One region of the Eggerthella guodeyinii genome, then DNA from elsewhere that is predicted to be linked to it. Evidence: predicted binding sites of a transcription regulator. Region 1 holds the regulator's gene; each other region holds the start of a gene.
What was found. Region 1 encodes HrcA, which represses chaperone genes, less so after heat shock. Its sites were predicted from a motif close to TNTTAGCANNCNNNNNNNNNGNNTGCTAANA; they were not measured.
Positions count from the first base shown of each region.

Region 2: htpG (molecular chaperone HtpG) is a predicted target of HrcA. The motif match lies at 1,296-1,326, and genes of this name have one in related genera.
Region 3: GS424_RS16300 (co-chaperone GroES) is a predicted target of HrcA. The motif match lies at 1,120-1,150, and genes of this name have one in related genera.

Region 1 covers NZ_CP063310.1:2,009,580-2,011,845, reverse strand. Annotated here, with positions in the region: gene dnaJ (molecular chaperone DnaJ) at 1-854, opposite strand, end outside; gene hrcA (heat-inducible transcriptional repressor HrcA) at 913-1,926, opposite strand; gene GS424_RS08290 (hypothetical protein) at 2,129-2,266, opposite strand, start outside.
Region 2 covers NZ_CP063310.1:273,607-275,872, reverse strand. Annotated here, with positions in the region: gene htpG (molecular chaperone HtpG) at 1-1,091, opposite strand, end outside; gene GS424_RS01090 (FAD-dependent oxidoreductase) at 1,521-2,266, opposite strand, start outside.
Region 3 covers NZ_CP063310.1:3,796,525-3,798,790, reverse strand. Annotated here, with positions in the region: gene GS424_RS16310 (sensor histidine kinase) at 1-272, shown strand, start outside; gene GS424_RS16305 (response regulator transcription factor) at 273-965, shown strand; gene GS424_RS16300 (co-chaperone GroES) at 1,232-1,519, shown strand; gene groL (chaperonin GroEL) at 1,616-2,266, shown strand, end outside.

The sequences.
Region 1 (2,266 bases):
GTGGCCTGCACGATGGACACGTTCGCCCGGGCGTGCAGGTTGTCGCCGTCGCGCTCGAAGAACTCGTGCGGCTGGATGCGGCACGTGACGATGAGGTCGCCCGGGCGGGCGCCGTGCATGCCGGCCTCGCCGAAGCCGGACAGGCGCAGCTGCTGCGCGTCGCGGATGCCCACGGGCACCTCCACGGTGACGCGCTGGCGGTCGGGCACGCGGCCCTGGCCCTCGCACTCGGGACACGGATTCTCGATGGTGTGGCCCGTGCCGCCGCAGGTCTTGCACGTGGTGGCCGTCTGCATGTCGCCGAGGAACGTGTGCTGGATGGTGACCACGCGGCCCTGCCCGTGGCAGTCGGGGCACGTGATCTCGCGCCCGTCGGGGCCGAGGCCCGAGCCCTCGCAGTCGGGGCACGGCGCCAGGCGGTCGTACACGATCTCCTTCTTCGCGCCGGCGGCCACTTCCTCGAGCGTCAGGCGAAGGCCCACGCCCATGTCGCGGCCCTCCTTGCGCATCGGGGCGCGGCCGGCGGCCTGGCCGCCGAAGAAGGAGCTGAAGATGTCGCCCATGCCGAAGCCGCCGCCGAACAGGTCCTCGAAGTCGACGTAGCCGCCGCCCCCGTAGGGGCTGCCGCCGCCGGCCGCGCCGGGAACGGTGCCGAAGCGGTCGTACTGGGCGCGCTTCTGCGCGTCGGACAGCACGTCGTAGGCCTCGTTCAGCTCTTTGAACTGGTCCTCGGCGTCGGGCGCCTTGTTCACGTCCGGATGAAGCTCGCGCGCGCGCCGACGGAACGCCTTCTTGATCTCGTCTTCGGTTGCTTCGCGGGACACGCCCAGAACTTCGTACAGATCCTTCGCCATCTTGCTTTCGAAACCTTTCCTCACGGACGGCGCGGGACGCGCCGCCTCCACGTGTTGTTTATACGTCCTCCAGCGCCGCGCTTGCCATGCGCACCGCCTGTATCACCTTGGAATAGTCCATGCGCGTGGGGCCCACCACGGCCACGACGCCCGCCGACGCGCCCCGCCCGTAACGGCTGGCCACCACCGACACGCCGGCCAGCGCGGCCGCGTCGTTCTCGCGCCCGATGCGCACGCTGGGAACGCCCGCGCTCCGCCGGGCGGCGTCGTCGAGGATCTGGAGCAGCACGGTGTCGTCCTCGAGCACCTGCATGACGGGCAGCAGCGCCTGGGACTGGCTGAACTCGGGCTTCGTCAGAAGCGAGCTGACGCCCAGCCGGTGCGTGCGCGACGCGTCGCCCTCCTGCAGGCACGACAGCACCTCGTCGAGCGCCATGCGCACGAGCGGGTCGCGGAACGCCTCCACCATGCCCTCGCCCAGGCCGTCCTCGATCTCCTGCAGCGATTTGCCGCCCATGACCTCGCTCAGGAAGCGCTGCACGCGCGCCAGGTCGTCGGGGGCCACCTCTTCGGCGAACTCCATCTGGCGGTTGAACACCTGGCCGTCCTCGGTGACGAGCACCACGAGGGCGCGCAGCGGCGACAGCGAGATGAGCGAGAGCTGCTTGATGTGCAGGTTCAGCACCGACGGCGCCAGCACGATGGACAGGCAGTCGGTGAGGCGCGTGAGCGCCGACGACGTCTGCTCGAGCAGCGCGTCGAGCTCGCTCGCGCTGCGGCGCAGCTGGTCGACGACGGGCCGGTAGCGGTCGTCGCCGGCGGCGAGGTCGGACTGCAGCAGGTTGTCGACGAACGCGCGGTAGCCGAAATCGGTCGGGATGCGCCCGGCGGACGTGTGCGGCTGCGTGATGTAGCCGCCGTCCTCGAGGACGGACAGCTCGTTGCGCACCGTGGCCGGGCTCACGCCCAGCTGGTAGCGCTCCGTCAGCGTGCGCGACCCCACGGGCAGAGCGCGCGCGACGTATTCTTCAATGAGGGCGCTCAGCACCCGTTGCCTTCGATCCGAAAGCACGCTCCTCCACCTGCCTCTCTCACCAGTCGGTATTCCCCGAACCCGAACCATAGTAACGCATCATATTAGCAGCCGAAAGTCGAGAGTGCTAACAACAGCTTGAAATTGTGAAGAAACTCGCTGTTTCGCCATAGTAGGTGCGCTCAAAAGTACGCACGCTGAGGCGCAATCTACCTTGTCGGGCCAAACGCGAGCATCGGTGTCAATTCCTGCTGTGAGCCATTTCGCCGCAGACGTCAGACAAAAGGTAAAGAGCCATGGACGCCGTTGTGCTCGGCATCGCATCGAACCACTTTCTCGCAACACATCCGCATTCGATTTCGTCGGCTCTACGGAACCT
Region 2 (2,266 bases), 1.7 Mb from region 1:
ATCTTCTTCGCGATGGCGCGCAACTGGCTGTTGTGCTGCAGCGTCTCGCGGCTGATGTTCAGCTGCAGGTCCTGGCTGTCCACCACGCCGCGCACGAAGTTAAAGTGGTCGGGCAGCAGCTCCTCGCACTTCTCCATGATCAGCACGTTGGAGCTGTACAGCGCGAGGCCCTTCTTGAAGTCCTTGCTGTACAGGTCGTACGGCGCACGGCCGGGGATGAACAGCAGCGCGTCGTAGCTGAGCGCGCCCTCGGCGTGGATGCTGAACGTGCGCGCCGGGTCGGTGAAGTCGTGGAAGTCGGTCTTGTAGAACTCGTGGTACTCCTCGTCGGTGACTTCCGACTTGCTGCGCTTCCAGATGGGGATCATCGAGTTGATGGTGTCGATCTCGGTGTAGTCCTCGTATTCCGGCCGATAGTCGTCGCCGGCGTCCTCGGGCTTCGGCTTCTGGCGCGTCTTCGACACTTCCATCTGCACGGGGTAGCGCACGTAGTTGCTGTAGCGCTTGATGAGGTTCTTCAGGCCGAACTCGCTGAGGAACGTGTCGTAGCTATCCTCGTCGGTATTGTCCTTGATGGTGAGGATGATGTCGGTGCCGTGGCCCTCGCGCGCGGCCTCCTCGATGGTGTAGCCCTCGACGCCGTCGCTCTCCCAGGCCCAGGCCTCGTCGCTGCCGTACGCCTTCGACACGACGCGCACCTTGGACGCCACCATGAAGGCGGAGTAGAAGCCCACGCCGAACTGGCCGATGATGTCCACGTCGTCGCCCTGGCTGTCGGAGTTCTCGGCTTTGAACTCCATGCTGTCGGAGTGCGCGATGGTGCCCAGGTTGCGGTCGAGCTCGTCCTTCGTCATGCCGATGCCGTTGTCGCTGACCGTGACGGTGCGCGCGTCCTTGTCGAACGACACGCGGATGCCCAGCTCGTCCTTGCCCAGCTGGACGTCCTTGTCGGTGAGGCTGCGGAAGTACAGCTTGTCCACCGCGTCCGACGCGTTCGAGATGAGCTCGCGCAGGAAGATCTCGCGGTTCGTGTAGATGGAGTTGATCATGAGGTCGAGCAGCTTCTTGCTCTCGGTTTTGAATTTGCGCATGGTTGGCGTCGCTCTCCTTTTCTTGTACGTGCCCGCCGCAGGTAGGCGCAACGTCAGCGAGGGCTCGCGTTGTGTGCCATAGTGGCTCGTCATGCGGCCGAGCGTGCTTCCGCACGTGAGGGCAAGCATGAAAGGGCCAAAATGGCGCGCAGCGTGAACCCGCAGCGTCGGCCTGATCCGATGGCTGGCAAGCCATCGGAACGCCTTTAGCAGTCTCGGGCTTCGAGTGCTAACACGTGATTTTAGTGCGGCGCGCGGAGATGTCAAGCGGAAGACGCCCCGATTGCAGAACACCCGCACAGGAGGGGGCAGGAGAGGCCCCGGAGGGGCGAACGGGTGATACGCGAAAAGACCGGCCGGGGAGGGAGGCGACCGGTCTTTCGCATATCGTGCACCCGACGACGCAATCGCGTCGGGATACGACAGCTGCTATATACCCTGAGCTGCGTTGGTGCCGGCAAGACGCCCGAACGACATCGCCGTCGCCAGGCTCAATCCGGCGACGACCACGGGCTTTTCCACCAGGAAGCGGCGTCCCATGCTGTTGCCCGCCACGTACAGCCCCTCGATCGGGTTGTCTTCGTCATCGAGCACGTGCATCGCAAGATCGCACTCCAAGCCGCCGAAGATGTAGAGCATGCCGCCCACCCCGAAAGAGCACGCGTAGTAAGGCGGATTCTCCACCGGGAACATGCGCGACGCCATCTTTCCGAAGTCGTCGTCATGACCCTGATGGCACAGCTCGTTGTACCGATCGATCTCGGCTTTGACGACGGCCGGATCCAGCTTCATCTTTTCCGCCAGCTCTTCGATGGTGTCGGCTTTGCAGGTGGCCTGCTCCTCCACCATCTGGTCGGTGACGTACCCCAACTTGAAGCCGGACAGGACGGTTGCATACGCATCCACATCCTCGGGAGCGACGTAATGGTTGATGTATCCGTGGCCGTCGTTCATGGAACCTATCTGCTCGGGCCATGCGCTGTCGAATATCTGCCACGATTTGATGCCTTGCTCCCTCCCGTCCGCATCGAGGGCCACGGGCTGCCGCACCAGCACGTCGGTGATGTTCTGACCGGGAATGTCTTCGTTCATGAAGCGCTTGCCGCGCGTGTTCAGCTGCAAGAAGCTATCCACGCCCAGCACGCCGCCCATGTGGTGCGTGGTGGGTGCGTGCG
Region 3 (2,266 bases), 1.8 Mb from region 1:
GGCACGCCCATGCGCGCACGGTGTCCATTCGCTTGACGGTCGAGGCGGGCAAGGCGCGCCTCGTGGTGGAAGACGACGGCAACGGATGCGGCTTGTCGGCATCGGCGGCGTCTGCGGGCGCGTTGCCCCAGGCGGCCGATGGCGAAGGCCACGGCATCGCCGGCATGGCGGAGCGCGTGCACCTGCTGGGAGGCGCGTTCGCGGCGGGTGACCGGGCGGGCGGAGGCTTCCGCGTGGTCGCGTGCCTGCCGACGAAGGGAGCGGAGGCGTAAATGGAAGAACGCGTGCGCGTGGTGGTTGCAGACGATCAGGATCTCGTCCGCAGCGGGTTCAAGCTCATCCTCATGTCCTACGACGGCATCGACGTGGTGGGGGAGGCGCGCGACGGCCACGAAGCGGTGGAACTGGCTTCGCGGCTGCATCCCGACGTGGTGCTCATGGATATCCGCATGCCGCGCATGAACGGCATCGAGGCCACGCGCGCCATCCACGACGACCCCGCGCTCGAAGGCGTGCATGTGCTCATCCTCACGACGTTCGACCTCGACGAATACGTGTACGACGCGCTGGCCGCCGGTGCCAGCGGGTTTCTGCTCAAGGACGCCGAGCCCGACGAGATCGCCGCGGCCGTGCGCGTCGTGGCGCAGGGCGACGCCCTCATCGAGCCGTCCATCACGCGCCGTCTCATCGAGACGTTCGTGGCCACCCGCCCCGCCACGCTCGGCGGCGCCGCTGCCGTGGCCGCCGGGCTGCGCGCCCTCACCGATCGCGAGCGCGAGATCCTCGCCCTGGTGGCGCGCGGGTTCACGAACGATGAAATAGGCTCCGAGCTGTTCATATCGCCCGCAACGGTGAAAACCCACCTCGCCCGCATCATGGCGAAGCTCGACGCCCACGATCGTGCCCAGCTCGTCGTGCGCGCCTACGAAGGAGGCCTCGTGAAGCCCGGAGCGTTTTCGCGCTAGACGCCCATCTCCTGGGCGCGGCGCAAGGCTGCGGCAGTCGCCCGTTTGCCAATTGTGATGATCGTTTGACGATTATGCAAAATCTCAGTCACGAGCGCTCAGATTTCCTCGAATCCCCTTGCATTCAGTGATGAGGATGCTATGATAACGCAATGTTTAGCACTCGTTACCGAGGAGTGCTAGCAGTCACCACCAACGAGTGGTTAAATAGCGAACATGCGGCAAACCGGGTTCGTGCATACGTCGGACGAAAGGAAGGCAACGTTATGAATTTGAAACCTCTGGGTGATCGCGTTATCGTCAAGCAGGACGAGGCCGAGGAGACGACGGCCTCCGGTCTGTTCCTCGCGACCGAAGCGAAGGAGAAGCCCCAGAGCGGCACCGTGCTGGCAGTGGGCGACGGCAAGCTCGACAAGGACGGCAACCTCGTTCCGGTTCCCGTAAAGGTGGGCGACAAGGTCGTGTATGGCAAGTTCGGCGGCACCGAGATCAACGTCGAAGGCGAGGACGTGCTGATCCTCCGCGGCGACGATCTGTACGCTGTATTCGCATAGCTCGACCTGACGGCTTTTTGTGACGGCTATTCGACTCGCCACAAAAACCCTGTGATTACCTTTATTGATAAACGCGGTTGAAAGGATACATGCAACATGGCTAAGGAAATCAAGTTCGAAGCCGACGCTCGCAGCGCGCTTGCCGCCGGCGTCAACAAGCTGGCCGACGCCGTCAAGGTGACGCTTGGCCCCAAGGGCCGTTACGTGGCGCTTGAGAAGTCCTACGGCGCTCCGCTCATCACGAACGACGGCGTGACCGTCGCCAAGGAAGTCGAGCTCGAGGACCCCATCGAGAACATGGGCGCTCAGCTGGTTCGCGAAGTTGCCGTGAAGACGAACGACGTGGCCGGCGACGGCACCACGACGGCGACGCTGCTCGCCGACGTCATCGTGTCCGAGGGCCTGCGCAACGTGACCGCCGGCGCTGACGCGCTCGGCATCCGCCGCGGCATCCAGAAGGCCACCGACGTCGTGGTCGAGGCTATCAAGGCCGACGCGACGCCCGTGTCCACCAAGGAGCAGATCGCGAACGTCGGCACCATTTCCGCCGGCGACGCCGAAATCGGCAACGCCATCGCCGAGGCCATGAGCGCGGTCGGCAACGACGGCGCCATCTCCGTCGAGGAGAGCCAGACGTTCGGCCTCGAAATGGACATCGTCGAGGGCATGCAGTACGAGCGCGGCTACATCTCGCCGTACATGGCCACCGACATGGAGAAGATGGAGGCCGTGCTCAGCGACCCCTAC